DNA from 2 places in the Peribacillus sp. B2I2 genome. Region 2 is predicted to be linked to the other one. Evidence: riboswitches for the same ligand, from Rfam matches in the RefSeq annotation. Region 2 holds a riboswitch; the other holds the start of a gene.
What was found. Region 2 has a riboswitch for S-adenosylmethionine ahead of ABIE66_RS05815 (methionine ABC transporter ATP-binding protein). Riboswitches for the same ligand answer to the same signal wherever they lie in the genome.
Positions count from the first base shown of each region.

Region 1: another riboswitch for S-adenosylmethionine. It lies ahead of ABIE66_RS14395 (YezD family protein); the one in region 2 lies ahead of ABIE66_RS05815 (methionine ABC transporter ATP-binding protein).

Region 1 is NZ_JBGCCB010000001.1:2,910,289-2,919,318, forward strand. Features, by position in the region: gene ABIE66_RS14360 (sirohydrochlorin chelatase) at 1-371, opposite strand, end outside; gene cobA (uroporphyrinogen-III C-methyltransferase) at 372-1,148, opposite strand; gene ABIE66_RS14370 (DUF3906 family protein) at 1,168-1,383, opposite strand; gene ABIE66_RS14375 (nitrite/sulfite reductase) at 1,404-3,029, opposite strand; gene cysC (adenylyl-sulfate kinase) at 3,046-3,645, opposite strand; gene sat (sulfate adenylyltransferase) at 3,689-4,837, opposite strand; gene ABIE66_RS14390 (phosphoadenylyl-sulfate reductase) at 4,890-5,594, opposite strand; gene ABIE66_RS14395 (YezD family protein) at 5,780-5,923, opposite strand; SAM riboswitch class I at 6,095-6,203, opposite strand; gene ssuE (NADPH-dependent FMN reductase) at 6,478-7,011, opposite strand; gene ABIE66_RS14405 (TetR/AcrR family transcriptional regulator) at 7,221-7,808, opposite strand; partial or broken gene ABIE66_RS14410 (SDR family NAD(P)-dependent oxidoreductase) at 7,982-8,727, opposite strand; gene pdxT (pyridoxal 5'-phosphate synthase glutaminase subunit PdxT) at 8,896-9,030, opposite strand, start outside.
Region 2 is NZ_JBGCCB010000001.1:1,147,970-1,156,999, forward strand. Features, by position in the region: gene ABIE66_RS05785 (ABC transporter ATP-binding protein) at 1-518, opposite strand, end outside; gene ABIE66_RS05790 (PucR family transcriptional regulator) at 643-1,527, opposite strand; gene ABIE66_RS05795 (NAD-dependent epimerase/dehydratase family protein) at 1,759-2,793, shown strand; gene ABIE66_RS05800 (iron-containing alcohol dehydrogenase family protein) at 2,942-4,048, opposite strand; gene ABIE66_RS05805 (MetQ/NlpA family ABC transporter substrate-binding protein) at 4,113-4,934, opposite strand; gene ABIE66_RS05810 (methionine ABC transporter permease) at 4,987-5,655, opposite strand; gene ABIE66_RS05815 (methionine ABC transporter ATP-binding protein) at 5,642-6,658, opposite strand; SAM riboswitch class I at 6,726-6,830, opposite strand; gene ABIE66_RS05820 (MBL fold metallo-hydrolase) at 7,117-7,941, shown strand; gene ABIE66_RS05825 (hypothetical protein) at 8,188-8,376, opposite strand; gene ABIE66_RS05830 (YheE family protein) at 8,468-8,671, opposite strand; gene ABIE66_RS05835 (YheC/YheD family protein) at 8,735-9,030, opposite strand, start outside.

The DNA of each region.
Region 1 (9,030 bases), 1.8 Mb from region 2:
GTAACCCTTACACTTGTTTCCTCCAACCGTTCCACTAAAATGTCAACCATTTTATCACTGACACCAATCGGCCTACCGTATTTCAAGTCTACGGCAGGGTACCGTTTTTTCATTTTGTTCAATATGACTGGAATATCATGTTTTGCATGTACGGCTGTTAGCAATAGAACAGGAATGGCGATTATTCTCGTCGCACCTTTTTGTACACAGCGTTCGTAAGCGTCTTCTATCGTAGGAGTTTCCAACTCTAAGAAGCAATACTCCTGAATGGTATTGGGTTGTGCCGCCATACAAACTTTAATAAAATCAATGGCTTGGGCTGAGGCTTCTTTAACGCGGCTACCATGGCATATGTATAAAATGGCTTCCATTTAAAAGGCCTCATTTGCCAACAAATTTTCGGTTTGTTTTGCTTCAAACCATTTAATTTTCTCTCGCAAATTAACGACATCGCCCACGACTATCATGCAAGGGTTCGAAATCTGTTCGTTATTGGCGGTTTCCACTATATTAGCCAATGTACTGACAGCTGTCCTTTGCGTTTTTAATGTCCCCCAATGAATGAGGGCTACCGGAGTCTCGGGACTTTTTCCATGCTCCATAAGTTTCCCTTGAATATATGGCAAGTTTTTAACACCCATGTAAATAGCTAATGTATCGATGCCTTTTGCAAGTGATTCCCACTTGATATTATCTTCTTCATCCTTTTTCCGATGCCCGGTAACAATCGCAAAAGATGAAGCGTGATCCCTATGTGTAACTGGAATTCCTGCATAAGCTGTAGCGGCAATACCAGCCGTAATTCCTGGTACAATTTCAAAGCTCACGCCACTTTTGGCAAGGGCTTCCGCTTCCTCCCCACCTCTTCCAAAGACGAATGGATCGCCGCCTTTCAAACGGGTAACGACTTTTCCCTTTTTAGCATATTTGACAAGGAATTTATTGATGGTTTCCTGCTGCAACAAATGATAATCCGGAAGTTTACCGCAATTAATCAACTCTACACCGTCTTTTGCATGATTCAATAGTTCTTTATTGACAAGTCGATCATATAAAATGACATCAGCTTCTTGAATGCATTTTAATCCTTTTAATGTAATTAAATCTGGATCTCCGGGACCGGCTCCTACTAGATATACTTTCCCCATTTTTGCAACCTGCCTTCCCTTAGAGAATTGTTTCGAATTTCGCTAAAACGAAACCTGCTCCATTTTTAATTTTCCTTTTTTCGTATAATGAGATGTCATCCACTTCAGGCATTTTCAAATATTGCTTTTCCAGCTCGATATCAACAAGCTCAAATGCTTTTTCATCTGAATCGGCAACAATGATGACATGGATCGGTTCTTCCTTGATAGTGACTTCAAAACGGTATAGATTCATGGATTGCTTACCTTCCCCTATTAAACGGCAACTTCCGCTAAAATATCATCTAGCTTTATTTGTAACTCTGTTATTCCTACCCTTTCCACGAAATCAAGGAAGGTTTCGGATAGAAGCTTTGTTTCTTTGAAAAATAGGATCAGTTCTTTTAGAACATGATAGAGCTGTTCAGCTTCCACTTTTCCTTTAAGTTTTTCATTGAACTTCCCGCCTTCATTCAACGTTCCTCCGACGTATATCTCAAAAGCCTCGACCATCTTTTTATCCTGGTTCTTCATTTTTATGCCTTGCAGCCCTATCTCGGCGATGGCTCTTTGACCGCAATTATTAGGACAACCTACCATATGCATCCTTACAGGTACATCGAGATCTATCTCCTTGTCCAGTGTTTCAGAAATGGTCCTCATTCTGTTTTTTGTTTCAACGAGTGCCAGGTTGCAATACTCGATGCCTGTACAAGAAACGGAATAACCAATGAATTTTTTTGGTTGATATGGAAATCTTTCAAAGATGGATTCCTGCTTTAATTCCTCAAGTTTTTCATCCGGCACATTTGGAATGATCAGGTTTTGTGAATTACAGTTGCGGATTTCACCATTTCCATATTTTTTCGCTAGTTCGGCAAACTCGATCACTTCGTCTGGATTTAGACGACCAACAGGTATATTGACCCCAACATAGTTCAGACCATCTTGCTTTTGTTTATGGATGCCGTAGAAATAACCTGCATTCCATCCCTTCACAGCACTTTCTCCCTTTTCAGGAAGCGGACCAGTGTATTCCAGCAATTTTTCCTTGAATCGTTCAGGACCCCAATCAGCGACAAGGAATTTCAATCGCGAGCGATGACGTTTTTCACGGTACCCAAAGTCACGGAATATCGTCGTGATGGCGGCCGCTACTTCGACTGTTTTTTCAGGTAAAATGAATAAGTCAAGTTCTTCTGCCAGCATCGGAACGGAGGATAGCCCACCGCCTACTTTTACGTGAAAACCAACTTCCGTTACTCCATCAATTACTTTAGTAGCCGGATTGAATGAAACACAGTTGATTTCAGCATTTGAAGCATTATGGATATTAGCACTTATGGACATTTTATATTTCCTAGGAAGGTTCGAATAGTCTTCGTTAAGGCGGAAATACTCAAATACATCATAAAGTACCTCGCGAGTATCAAAAAGTTCGTCAGAATCGACGCCTGCCAATGCATTACCGATGATATTACGTGTGATATCACCACAAGCACCGGCCGTAGTCATTCCAACCTTTTCCAAACGGTTTAAGATATCCGGGACTTGTTCGATGGTCAACCAGTGGAATTGAATGGCTTGACGGGTTGTAATGTCATATACATCCCTCCCGTAATCTTTAGCGATGTTAGCTAGAGTTATCTGTTGATCATAAGTCAGGATACCTCCAGGAATAACGACACGCATCATCCAGTAACCTGCTTCTTTTGGCCGTTGCAGGTATAGACCTGCCCACTTGAACATATCCCAATTCTCTTTAGGGATGGAATCAAAACCATTTGCAGCGTAATGTGGAATATCATCGAATATCTTCAATCCGTCTTTTTCCAATTTCCAGATTTCCGTTTTATTTTTAGCGATTAGTGGATTTTCCGACCAAAATTTCTCGTAAACCATTACTTTTCCTCCTTGATTAGATCGCTTTCTTTGCTGTCAAATAGGCGATTACCTGTTCAACGCACTCTTCAATGCTGTATTGGTCGGATTCTAAAATGATTTCCGGTTGTTCAGGTTCTTCGTATGGAGAGTCGATTCCGGTAAAATCTTTAATGATTCCTTTACGCGCCTTGTCATAAAGACCTTTTGGATCACGCACTTCGCACTCTTCGATCGGACACTTTATGTATACTTCAATAAACTCCCCTTCATCGAGTAAATCACGTACAATCTGCCGATCTGCCCTGAAAGGTGATATGAAGGCGGTCAATACGAACTGCCCACTATCCACGAATAACTTGGAAACCTCACCGATTCGCCTAATATTCTCGGTCCGATCCTCTTCAGAAAAACCTAAATCTTTATTTAAACCGTGGCGGATATTATCACCATCCAAAACATAACTTCGAATATTCCGATTATATAACTCTTTAGCGACCGCATTCGCAATCGTTGATTTTCCTGAACCCGAGAGTCCTGTAAACCATAGAACTGTGCTTTCATGCCCGTTCTGCTTCCGGCGGAGCTCCTTGGTCAATGACGTATCATGCCAAGTGACATTCGTACTTTTACTCATTTAATAATCCCCCTCTTCATGTGATCCTTCAATTTATGTCCAATCAGTTATAAACTTCATTCTTTTTAAGACCTTCGATCAACACCTCGATGACTTCTTTACGGCTAAAGGTAGCTGGAGGAATTTCTCCATTACGCAACATTTCCCTTACTTTCGTTCCAGACAGGATGACATGGTCTTCCTTGCCATGCGGACAAGTTTTAGCGGAAGCCATATTGCCACATTCTTTACAGTAAAAACTATGTTCAAAGAATAATAGCGTGATCCCTAACTCATCTGCGTTAAAATTCCCAAAGATTTTTTGAGCATCATATGTGCCATAATAATCACCCACACCCGCATGATCACGTCCGACGATAAAATGGGTGCAACCGTAATTTTTACGGACCATCGCATGGAAAATCGCTTCTCTTGGTCCTGCATAACGCATGGCAGCAGGGAAAACTGCAAGTGAGACGCGATCCTTGGGATAATATTTTTCAAGCAACACTTTATAGCTTTCCATTCGGACATCTGCCGGAATGTCATCGGATTTAGTGGCACCTACAAGAGGATTTAAAAATAAGCCGTCGACAATCTCCAATGCTGTCTTTTGAATATATTCATGTGCACGGTGAACAGGGTTCCTCGTTTGGAATCCGACAACCGTTTCCCAGCCTTTTTCAGCAAAAGCTTTCCTTGTCTCAACTGGGTCCAGATAATTTGCTTGAAATAGCGGACGCTCTATTCTCTTGACTAACTTTATTTCTCCGCCGACATATACATCCCCGCGGTTATATAAATTTTTCACACCAGGATGCTTCACATCATCCGTTTGATATACTAATGTCGCTTCCAATTGTTTATCGGGAGTGAAAATATCGGAAACGGAGAGAACTCCGTATGTTTCACCTTCATGAGTCAGCTTTACCTCTTCACCTATAGTAAGAGTTTCTGCAACTTCAACGTTCAAAGGCAGCGTAATCGGGATGCTCCATACATGGCCGCTGCTAAGTCTCATATCCTTGACAACTGTCTCATAGTCACTTTTAGTAAAGAAACCTTTGATCGGGCTGTAGGCACCAGTGCCTATCAATTCAAGATCACTTAAAGCTATTTCGTCAATTTCAATTGACTTTGTTATTTTACTAAAATCATATTTTGGTTCCCAAAGATCGATTAGTGTTCCTCCGTGCGGTAAACTGATTGTCATGCTAATTTCCCCCTATGGTTTCTATTGATTTAAGCCTATAATTTCTATTTATTTAAGATAAATGCAATCCGCATTCCGTTTTTTGGGCTCCTTGCCAACGGCCTGAGCGTAAATCATCTGCATTGAAGGCAGGTGCCGTACATGTTTTACAACCAATGCTTGGATATCCATTATCATGTAAGATATTATATGGAAGTCCATTTTTGTGGGCATAACGCCAAACATCTTTCCATGTCCAATGTATGAGTGGACATATTTTTACTGACTTGAACTTATTATCCTTATTGATATACTCTGTCAGAGCCCTTGTTTCAGATTGCTCCCTCCGTAGTCCCGAAAGCCAGGCTGTTGCCGTTGAAAGCACATCTGTAAGTGGAGTGATTTTACGGATGTTACAGCACTTATTGGAATCGCTAAGCCATAATTCATCCCCATGTTCCGCCGCCTGTTCTTCAAGCGTCAATGCTGGTTTCTTCATTTCGATTGAAAGATTTGGATATCGCTTTTTCACTTGATCGATCAATTGGTAAGTTTCCTCAAAATGAACATCTGTATCAAGGAAAACTATTTTTGCCGAGGGATTGACCTTCGCCAATAAATCCGTAAGCACGATGCCTTCTATACCGAAACTACACGCATATATCAGTTTGTTTCCATAATGGTCATTCGCCCATTGCAGTACTTCCAAAGCACCTTTTGTCTCACTATCTTCAGGAAATACAGGTAAATCCCCGGTGTTGAAATTTTCATAGTTTATTAATGCAGCCAACTTTGTAGCCCCCTCTAAGAACTTGCTGTATGTCGCTGGTTAGAGTTACTTTTGATCAATGCCCGTTATAATCTTCCCCAGTTTAAATGACCCTAGGAAAAAGAGACGAATCTAACCAATACTCTCTTTATATCAGTTAAACCCGCCTCTAGTTTTTCTAGTCAGCAGATACCTTATTTAATTCTTAGCTTTTCATTTCTTTCCATTTGAATGATTTTACCATCTTGGACAATAAGTGTAATCGATCCATACTTCATTGAATTAAGCATTTCTTGAAGTCGTTCAAATATTTCTTCAAGCTGATTCTCTTTATCCAAACCTGTTCCTCCTTTAAGAAAATCCGCGAATATATTATTTCACCGCTGATTAAATGAATTTATTAAATTTATATAATTCCAAACAACCTTAAATTGTTATGGTTTCCCAAAGAATTTTCCGAAAAATAAAAATCTTTCCATGATGGAAAGATTTCAAGGTAAATATTCTTTACCTTATCTTCCAAAATGATCAACATTTTGTTGGAGGTAGCACCTTGCATCCATCATGCAGGTTGCTGGACTTCAAAGGGCCAATTCCCTCCGTCGCTCTGGATAAGTTTTATTATTTTAAATATTAACATATATTTAATCCTTGTCAATGGAGTTTTCTTATAAAATAACTTGGTTTAATATTATGGAGGAACTGTTATTTTTATACACACTATTCCATTCATGATTTTATGTTCATTTAAATATGAAAATAGACTCGTCTTTTTAGATAAAGTCTCCAAAAAAATGAGTCTATTTTCATTATTAAGCTATTATTGATGCCTGTCATTCATTGAAAAAGTAATTACTTGAATTCCATTCCTTTTGTTGAAGTCGATTACTTATTAATTTCTTAACTGAATCGCTTCTATAAATTCTTGAACCTGACTCTGGACGCGATCAACTAAATTCAAGTCATTGATCGGGTTTTCTGAATTCTGTTTATCTATTTCCTTATCCACAAAATATATGCCCTGCAACGGCTCGCCTTTTAATATTGAAATTAATGGTTTAAGCGCATAATCAATCGCCAATAAATGCCTGTTACTTCCGCCAATCATAATGGGCAGCACTGGCTTCCCCTTAAAAGCTCCTTCTGGCAGCAAATCAATCAAGGCTTTTAATACCCCTGTATAAGAAGCCTTATATACCGGTGAACCAATGATGATTCCTCTGGCTGCTTGTATTTTCTCCGAAAGCTTTAAGATATCTTCGCTATTATATTTCCCTTGGAATAAATCATCTGCTGAGAAATCCGTAATTGAGTAATAAGCTGTGGTAAATCCTTGGTTTTCGACTAATGATTGAATATGTTTTAGTGAAATGTCCGTTCTTGATGGAATCGCTGGACTACCTGATAAAATTACGATATCGCTCATATTAATCCCCTCCCATATTACATGGTTTTTAGAATAAAAATCCTCGTAATGAATTTGTTGCAGCATGCATTTATCGTAATAGTCTGAAAAATATAAGTCAAATCTTACACTCCGGTTTATTAATTTCACAAGTAATGATTGCTTACCATTCAAAAAAACACGGTCATATTTGCGGCTTGATGCACAAGCCTTTTAATATGACCGTTTCATTATGTATGATTTTGTTTTCCATGAATACCATATACCAAAAGTTGTGCAATGCTCTTAATTCGTTCAGAAGTAAAATATGGTTCCTTTTTCTGTTGATGAATCTCATAATGTGTAGATAATGCCAATGTGAAAGAAATGATCCCCACATTAAAAAGGATAATATCAGAAATATATTGGATCTCTCCGCTATCTATTCTCTTCTGTATTTCAATATGCTTGGCATTCGGCTTGAGAATTTGATCAACATATTGCTTTGAAATATCTTGATCGAATTGTGTTTCCCGAAATAATATCGAAAACTGTTCTTTATTTTCAAGAACGTTTTTAATCATGGTGCAAACGTGATTTTCCACAAGATCATCAGTTGACAGATGGTTTGTCCCATCTTCAGCCTCCTCTTTTTCATTAGGAGTAATTGTAGCCAGAAGCAAATCTTTTTTGCTTTCAAAGTATTTGTAAATAGTAGCTTCGGAAACATTGCATGCAGAGGCAATTTCATTCGTTCTTGTCATGTCAAACCCTTTTGTCGCAAAAAGAGTCCGGGCTACATTTATGATTCGTTCTTTGGTTTGCTGCCCTTTTTTCAAAAATATCAACCTTCTTTTATAAAGATAAGACTGGTTTCACCAATCTATTTTACATGATATCCCGATGGTACCAATCGGTCAATATTACCTTCGATCTATTAGAAATCAATATTCCCATATATCGTATATAGAAAACATCGTCTAATTTGGACGATGTTTTCTTTTTCAGATAATCATTTAAAAGATGCATAGCCATCATCGACCATGGCTACACTTCCATTGATTGCATCCGCTTCTTCCAAGGATAATAAATAGACAGCATTTGCAATGGCTTCTGGCTTAATTAATTTACCGTGCATTTGACTTGCATTCAATTTATCGATGATTCCCATATCTTTATAGCCTTGTATGATTGGAGTATCAACACCGCCTGGTGTATTGCCTACTACGCGTATTCCATAAGCACCCAATTCCAAAGCTGCTGTCTGTGTCATCATTCTAACAGCACCTTTGGACGCCTGATAGGCAAAAGTCCCATGGGAAGCTAAGTAGCCAAACACAGAGGCGGTATTTATAATGACACCCTTGATACCCAGTTCCTTCATTTTCCTGCCTGCTGCCATGATGCCGAAGGCCACTCCGTGCTGGTTCACTCCAATCGTTTTGAAGTACCCGTCCATATCTTGATCGAGGATCATCCCTCCAGCACCAATGCCGGCATTATTAAACATGATATCGATCCTACCGTAGGCTTAGATCGCTTTATTGATTAACGCTTCAACATCTTCATGATTGGAAACATCCGTTTTAAGAAAAATGCCCTCTCCACCATCCGCCGTTATCCGTTCAACGGTTTCCCGTCCCATTTCTTCATTAAAATCCGCAACAACGACCTTGTCCCCTTTGGCTGCGAATTTCAAGCATGTCGCTCGGCAATTCCGCTTGCTCCTCCTGTAATAACTGCAACTCTTGCTGTCATATACATCCCTCTTTCAAAGCTCATAACAAATAAGTGAGTAATTACTTACTTATTTGTTATATAAATATAAAATAGTAATTTCAAGCAATATGTTATTTAATCATACCCTTTTAGCTTTTAGTGCATTAGAAAGAAAAGCTGTCCTAATAAAAGGACAGCTTCATTTGTTTAACAGGTTTTCAATTCGACTTTACATATGGATGTCTTAACCATTTCAATGAAAAGTTGCATGAAACGATCATCCCCTGTTAATTCTGGATGAAACGCACTGACAAGGACATGTTCTTGTCTCGCAGCAACAAC
Region 2 (9,030 bases):
ATTTGAACCCGCAGCTTTGCGTCGAGATTGGATAATGGCTCATCCATCAAAAATACTTTTGCGTCCCTTACAATTGCACGGCCTAGTGCCACACGCTGGCGCTGACCACCTGAAAGGGCTTTCGGTTTTCTATTTAGCAGCTCTTCAAGTCCGAGGATCCTTGCAGCTTCATTGACCCTTTGCTTGATCTCCGCTTTTGGCGTTTTCCGGAGTTTTAATCCAAATGCCATATTGTCATAGACGGACATATGTGGATATAAGGCATAGTTCTGGAAAACCATCGCAATATCACGATCTTTAGGGGGGACATCATTGACTCGCTTGCCGTCTATAAATAAATCCCCTTGGGAAATGTCTTCCAGTCCGGCAATCATCCGTAAAGTCGTCGATTTGCCGCAGCCTGAAGGTCCCACAAAAACTATGAATTCCTTATCGGCAACACGAAGGTTGAAGTCTTTAACAGCTGTCACCTTTTTATCATAAATCTTGAATATATGATCCAATACTAACTCTGCCATGAAAAATCCCCCTTTTAAACTATTGATTACTTGTACTAATTAAATATAGTCTAAGCTATCAGTTTAGAAAAAAGTATGGGCACATTGCACAAAAAAGGATGAAAACCCCTGTTTGTAATGAAAATTAATCATTCATTAAAAGAATCAAGTACGCAGTCAAGGCATGACGAAAGTTCCTAATATCGAGACCAGTTCTTTCAGAGAATTTATCTATCCGGTATTGTAAGCTGTTCCGATGTATATAAAGCTGTTTGGCGGCATAGGTGGCATTGGAATTACATTCGATATACGTTTTGATCGTTTTGATAAGTTCAGTATCCTGCTTGGTCTTGCCGAGAATCTCATTGATATACCACTTTGCATTCGTAACGGAAAGGTCATTTATTAATGAGTGGGGGATGATGTCTGCTAAATCAGCCACCTTTAGATCCGGCAGATGCACTTGTGCCAAATAAAAACATTTTTTCTCCTGGTTCCTGTGATGATGAAGGTCTTGATTTACAGGGTGAAAGCGCCCGGTGAACATACGTGTCTTTACATAAAAGTCACTTTCAAGCGTGGAAGAAATGGCGATTAGTTCTTTATTTGATAAAGGTTCATCCTTGTCCGTTTCAATCAAGATTCCTGACGTTTCATTTTCCCAGACCAATGCTGCATCAGATGGAACGAAAGCGAGGAAGGCGTCTTCAAAATCGGAGTTGGAAAAATCTGCATGAGTCAGCTTGAAATGAATGAATCGAACATTCTCCCAGCTTGTTAAGGGCAATGGTGCATTCGGTTCGGATAAAAAAGTTTTCCATGATACGTCTTGATACGTATTTGGATTATTCGGGTTTATGCAAGGAGCAAATAGCAGTTCCAATAAACGGATTTCTTCTGCGGTGATTTCTGAACGGGGAATCCCAAGTATACTTCTAGAGTCTTCGAACCAAACATATTCAGAAATTTCATCAGTATCCATTTTATTGGTAATAGCATTCGGGAATTTTTGTTTAAGATTTTCAAGCATCGTCTCCACCTTCTTTCTTCATATCCATATCATTATAGCGAAAAAGAATAAAGTGCAAAAGATTAAGAATATTACTAGTTTTTAAGAAAAACGACATGACAAGGTCAAATCATTCCGGTAAACGGAAATTCATGGTTAAAGCGAGTTGGAATAAAAGTTGGAAGTATTGTTAATTTTAGGAAAGGGTTTTGCATATGCTTTATGGAATATCGTTTAAGAGGAGGCGATTGTATGAACATTTTAATATTGGGTGGTACACGGTTTATAGGCCGGTATTTAGTTAAAGCTGCGATTGAGAAAGGGCATGATGTCACACTTTTTAATCGTGGAAGCAACCCTGATGTTTTTGGCGAAATCGAACAATTAAGAGGGGACCGCGACGGGGATCTGGAAATGTTGAAGGAAAGACATTGGGATGCAGTCATTGACACATCGGGTTTTATCCCTCGAACTGTAGAGAAATCTTGCAGATTACTGAATCAGGTTAAACATTATACATATATTTCAAGCTGCTCAGTTTATAAGGATCCTAGCAAACCAGGCATTGATGAAAATGGAGCGGTTCATATACTAAATGATGCAAAAGTAGAAGAAATCACCCGTGGGACGGCTGGACCGATATACGGGGAATATTATGGTCCGCTAAAATCATTGAGCGAAAAAGCAGCTGAAAAAGAACTGCCGGGGAAAGTCTTGTCAATTCGTGCTGGCCAAATAGTAGGTCCTTATGATTACACTGACCGTTTGCCATACTGGCTTAAGAGAATAGCGGAAGGGGGAGAAGTTTTATCCCCGGGACGCCCTGGCCGTCCAATCCAATTTATCGATGCAAGGGACTTAGCTCAATGGATCATCCAAATGATAGAAAAAAGTATGACAGGTGCATATAACGCCGTGGGACCGGATTACACTCTAACTATGGGTCGTTTACTTGAAGACTGTAAAAAGGTGACAAGAAGCAATGCTGCCTTTACATGGGTATCTGAAAAGTTCTTGATGGACAATAAAGTCGAGCCGTGGGGAGAGATGCCTTTATGGATACCGGAAGAGTTCCCTTTTCCAGGAGCCAAGGAACCTTTGAATGGATTTTTGGCTTTTGATAACAATAAAGCCATCAATAATGGACTAACATTCCGTCCGCTTTCTGAAACACTCGAAGATATTTGGGATTGGGAAAAGAATCGACCAGAGTCAGCTGATAGAAAAGCTGGTATCCACAGACAACATGAAAGTGATCTCCTTCGATTATGGAAACAGACAGTCTGATGAAAACTTCTTTTATTAGACTGAAGGATTGGCACCACATTTTGTTTAATAATAGGTACATAGAGAAAAGGGTGATTTGAAACAAGCAATGTTATGATTTGATTCCTTAATGTATTAAAAAACGATGGGGAAAAACCCCATCGTTTTTTCAGTCCATGGATGTGCTTGCGTGAGTTGTGAGGACTTCAAGGTTTTCCATGGCTGCTGTCACTTTTTCCCGGTTAATATCAGGGAAAAGAAGATGGATGCCTTCCCCTTCTTTGACAGAGTGGGCTGCAATCTCTTGAAGTTCCGCCCTATGTTCAACCGTCAGACCAATATCAAACAATGTCATAGGCATTTTAAGCACCTGGTAGAATGGAATTAATTGTTTGATTTCTGAGAATTTCCCTTCCAACATAAGCTGGACTAAAATGCCATATGCCACTTTTTCCCCGTGAAGTAAATGATGCGTTTGCGTGATGGAAGTCATGCCATTATGAATGGAGTGGGCACCGGCAATGCGCAGGTACTGGTCACCAAAGCCGCCAACTAGACCACTGGTGATGATGTTCGTTTCAATTACACGTTTTAGTGAGTCTGTCCATTTGCCCTTTTCCAAATCCGCTAGGGCTTCCTCGCCATATGTCAATAAAACTTCCTGACATTGCCTTGCGGCCATATGTGCCAATTCAATACAAACGGACTTTGTGGCAAGTTTTTCGACCAATGCATTGCCCTCATACCATTTCGCCAATGTATCGCCGATTCCTGCCCGTAAAAAGCCAATAGGCGAATCCAATAGAATTCCCGGTTCGATAAATAACATCCAAGCGCTTTTTTCATGAATATCATAGCGGACATAGGAACCATTATCATCATAAATGACACTTAACGGTGTCCAGGCAGCGCAGGTGGAAGCTAGGGTTGGAATGAGGATGATTTCCTTTTGAAGCGAGTTTCCGGCCGATTTGGCGAGGTCGAGCAGCTTACCGCCTCCAATGCCGATTAATGCATCCACACCTTGTTCAAGAGCTGACTTCTTGACGCGTTCAATTTCCGGGTCACTGCATTCCCCGTCGTATGTGAAAAAGATCGTCTCAATATTTTCGAAAGAAGGAAAAAATGGTTCTGCAACTTTCCATGATTTTCTTCCATGAATAACGAGCACTTTACGAATGTTCGCTTTACTCAGTTTTGCTTCCAGTGTTTCAAGGACATTAGCTTTACAGGCATAATAGGCTGGGCCGCTGCGGACTTCCAGTAGGGTATTCATATTCGTTCTCCTTAATGTAAAGGCCTGTTTCCCTGAAAAGGGAAAGCAGGCCTCGATTATTTGATCATTTCATCCAATCTGGTTTTCCGAATCCGGCAAAATTGCTATCGATCACTTTTTCAAACTGGGCGGATTCCACTACTGATTTAATATCTTTGGCAAATTGAGCGTCTACATCTTTTGTATTCACTGCAACAACGTTTCGATACATATCTGGCATCTTTTCTAAAACAAGGGCATCCTGGAGGTCCATTTTCGCTGCGAGAGCGAAATTACCAGGGACAGCTGATAGGTCAACACTGTCTGTTGCGCGGGGCAATTGAGCGGATTCCAATGGCTTGAATTGGATGTTTTTTGGATTTTCCGTTACATCCTTTTCAGAAATTTTTAAAGGGTCTACATCTGGGTCAACCTCGATCAATTTTTCATCAACCAGCACTTTAAGTGCACGTGCAAGGTTAACCGGATCATTGGGCAATGCAAGGGATGTACCGTCTTTAATTTCTTTCAACGATTTATATTTGTTCGAGTATATGCCCATTGGTGCTGTTGGAACTATGATAAGGTCGGAAAGCGTTAGATCATTTTCTTTAGCGAAGTTATCCATGTACACTTTATGCTGGAATAGGTTGGCGTCGATCGAGTTGTTGCCAAGCGACTTATTCGGCTGGATATAGTCGGTGAACTCTACGATCTCTATTTTGTAACCGAGATCTTCCAGACCTGGCTGGATTGCTTCTTTAACCATATCGGCGTATGGCCCGGTAGTCGCCCCGATCTTCAATTCTTTTTTGTCTTCAGTTTTTGGGGATGCATCATCGCTTCCGCAAGCTGCCAAGCCAAGGGCAAGTGCACAGACTGATAATAACGAAGCTATCTTCTTCATTTGAAATTCCTCCTGAAATATATGTATTGAATCATTGAAAAAATGACTGATTCTATCGTTTGTTAACTAAGTATGAGGCTTTGTCACCAACCATTTGAATGATTTGTACAAGGCAGATCAACACGACGATCGTCGTGATCATGACCGTGTTGTCATAACGGTAATAGCCGTACCTGATGGCCAGGTCACCAATTCCCCCTCCGCCGATTGTCCCTGCCATTGCTGAGTAACCGATCAGTGAAATGGTCGTTAATGTCAGCCCCTGAATGATTCCCGGTTTTGCCTCCGGAAGAAGTACATCCTTGATGATCATCCATGGAGTGGCCCCCACGGCAATTGCAGCTTCAATCACTCCTTTGTCTATTTCACGTAATGCCGATTCCACGATCCTTGCAAAAAAAGGTATCGCGGATACGGACAGGGAAACAGAAGCCGCTCTTGGCCCTATCGTCGATCCAGTAAGCAGTTCCGTTAAAGGAAGGAGGGCGACCAAGAGAATGATGAACGGGATTGAACGGACAATATTGACTGCGAAACCGAGTGATCGATTCACGACGCTATTTTCAAAGAATAAATTCCTAGTTGTCGTAAACAGCAATACTCCAAGTGGTAAACCTATCAGAAGGGCTACCGCAAGGGAAACGCCGACCATATAAATTGTTTCAAGAAAGGCTTTATTAAGATCAGGTAAAATATTGACGATGGAATCAAGAAATGACATGTTTTAACACCTCCACAGAATTGGAACGATTTTTTATATATTCCAATGCCGAATGAATTTCAGCGGCCTCACCGATTAACTCAATGATCAAGATGCCTAAAGGGACATCCTGAATATACTCAATTTTACCGTGCAGGATATTCCCCTTTACTGAATGGGATTGGAGAGCGTCGGAGAGAATCGATTCACCGGCGGTTTGCCCTTCGAATTGAATTTTAATAATCGTTCCTTTACTTTCTTCAATCAAATGTGAGGGAAGTTCGAAATCCAATACACTGCTGATGAATTGCTTCGTTAATTCCTGCTTTGGCTGTGAAAATATTTCATAAACGGAACCTTCTTCAATTACCCGCCCATCTTGCATGACGGCGACTCGGTGGCATAGTTCTTTGACCACTTCCATTTCATGTGTAATCAACACGATGGTGATCCCGAGCTCCCTGCTTATCTTTTTTAATAACTGTAAAATCGCTTTTGTTGTTGTTGGATCAAGGGCTGAAGTCGCTTCATCACATAACAGTACGGTGGGGTCATTTGCTAAGGCCCGGGCTATGCCGACCCGTTGCTTCTGTCCACCGCTAAGCTGTGCCGGATAGACATCTTTTTTATCACTGAGACCTACGATTTCCAGCAATTCCAATACACGTAACCTGATGGCGTCCTTCGATTGATGCGCGGCCTTTAAGGCGAAAGCGACATTTTCATAAACGGTTTTTGAACTGACCAAGGAAAAGTGTTGAAATATCATTCCGATTTTTTGACGTTGTTTACGAAGCTCTTTACTTGATAAAGAGGTTAAATCAATGCCGTCAATGATGATATTTCCAGCTGTCGGACGTTCAAGCAAATTCAAGCAGCGGAGTAATGAGCTTTTTCCAGCTCCGCTGTAGCCGACAATTCCATACACTTCGCCTTTTTGAATGGTTAAAGATACGTTATCCACTCCGATAACTCGGTTTTTCTTCGTGATGTATTCCTTTCGGACTGAACGGATTTCAATCATGATCCTTCCCCCTTAAACATAAAAAACTGCCTCTATCATTCAGAAAGAGGCAGCGAAATTATATCTCGTCTTATCTTTCAGAATGCAAACATTCTGCAGGAAGTGGCACCGTTCCCGAAGGGCGGTTGCCGGACATCACAGGGCCTGATCCCTCCGTCACTCTTGATAAGTAAATTATTATTTTAGAATATTTCAAGTTTTATAATATAATCTATAATATTTGTAAAATTCCACAATGTCAATCGTTTCTGTGATTTGGTGATAGTTTTTTTTCGATAATGTTCCGTGCGGTTCATTAAAACCATTCCAGTCAAAAGGGCTCTGAGTCAATAATCCGTCTTTTACATCCAGATATTCCATTATTTCCTTGTCAAAAGGGTAAAGAGATAATACATTTATTATAATAAAGTGAAAAAGGGAGAAAAAACTATTTTTGTACAATGATGGGGTGGAAATGCATGATAGAGATTAAGACGGTAAATGATGTGGTTTGTGTGCACGGGACTCCTGGCGGGATCAAGTCGGGGATGAGTGTCTATGTTTTTTTAACGGATGGGCTATTGATAGATACTGGCGCACAGATTTTATTGGAAGGACTTATTCCATTCTATGAGTCCGCAGACTTCGATGCAGTTGCCCTTACGCACTATCATGAGGACCATACGGGAGGCGCTGCCTGGATAAAGGAACATAAAAAGGTTCCGATATTCATTCATCCGATGTCGGTTGATGCTTGTGCGAAGGATGCTGAATATCCTGAATATCGTAAAATGTTTTGGGGAAAAAGAGACGCCTTTAAGGCTGAGCCGCTAGGCAAGGCCATTCATTCCCGCACCCAAACGTGGGAGCCGATTTTTACCCCTGGTCATGCGAAGGACCATATGGTGTATTTGAATCACAGCACTGGCATGCTCTTTTCAGGAGACCTTTTCGTAACACCAAAAACAAAGCTTATCTTACGGGAAGAGTCTGTCCCGATCATCATCGATTCCATAAAAAAATTACTCCGATATGACTTTGGGGAAGTGTTTTGCTGCCATGCTGGGCATGTGCCAGACGGAAAGGAAATGTTTCGAAAAAAACTCGAATATTTGGAAAACCTCCAAGGTGAAATTTTACGCTTACATGATCAAGGGCATACAGTCCATGAAATCCAGCAAGTCGTTTTACCGAATCGCTATCCCCTTATCGAGATATCTGGACATGAATGGGATTCAGAGCATATCATAACTTCGATATTAAACGAAAATGTTTTGAATGATAGGGAGAATGGAACTATTTGAATATTAACAATAGATATTGAAAGGACGAGCTCTGATATTACTGCTTTTAGCATAATACCAAATGCCTGCGGGGGATAGAATGCGGGAATTGGAAAAGGCAAGCAGACAGCATGTTGTAATATTTAGTTTGCACTCAAACAACTTCCATCCGGGAAGTTGTTTTTTATGGAGGGGGTGCTTTACATAAAAAAACATTTGATAGTGGGGAATATAGTGGAGCTCCCCAAAAAGGGAGCCCACGAGTGTTTATTTATTGATATTGGGATCTGTTTCATCATAAAAATCATGTGCTTCCTCGATGTTCTGAAGGTTAGCGACTTCATACACATTTCCGCCTGCCATTCCTTCATTGATTATTCGATCGATATCGAGGAAAACGGAATCCTTGCCATCATATTCGGTATCCTTCAAAAATGTCATTTTTTCTTTATCCAAAATAAATCCCTCCTAGCCTTTTCTTTAGTTTAGGCAAAGGAGGGATTTTTATTCCGTTCAGGGGGTTAATGAATGAAAAAGGGGAAAGGGCTCATTCATATACATGGTAGACCATTAAGTCATGGATCATGCTTTTGAGTTGGGTTTCATCTGTTTCGGAAGGTGGGTTGGCTGTCCATTCGATGGAACCATCTTTATGGTATAAGGCTTTGATTGCCTCCTTTTTGAAATAAAATGAAATTTTCCATCCTGGCAGATTCTTATGCAGTGGTGCCCACTGAAAATGGGTGATCATATGTATAACCTCCATATATGCTGTCTTTCATATCATTATAATGTAAAACGGCAGCTGGAGGTGTCATTTTATTGTCAGGTTGGAAAAAGTCAATTCAATGAAAAGATTTTTTAAATGCAAAAGCCGGTTAGCTTCAATTTCCTCTTCATCGAACTGCATGGGTTTTGAGTTCACTTCGTATATGAAGAGCGAACCCGATTCATCTTCCCCTACATCAATGGAAAATTCTCCGAGAAACCCGATTTTTTTCGAAAGAGTCTCACCGCATTTTTGGGCGATATTCGCTAATTTTTGATTCAAGCTTCTTGATTGCAGGTCTTGATAAGGAAAAAGCTTACCCCCTCGGGGAGTGTGGGTGG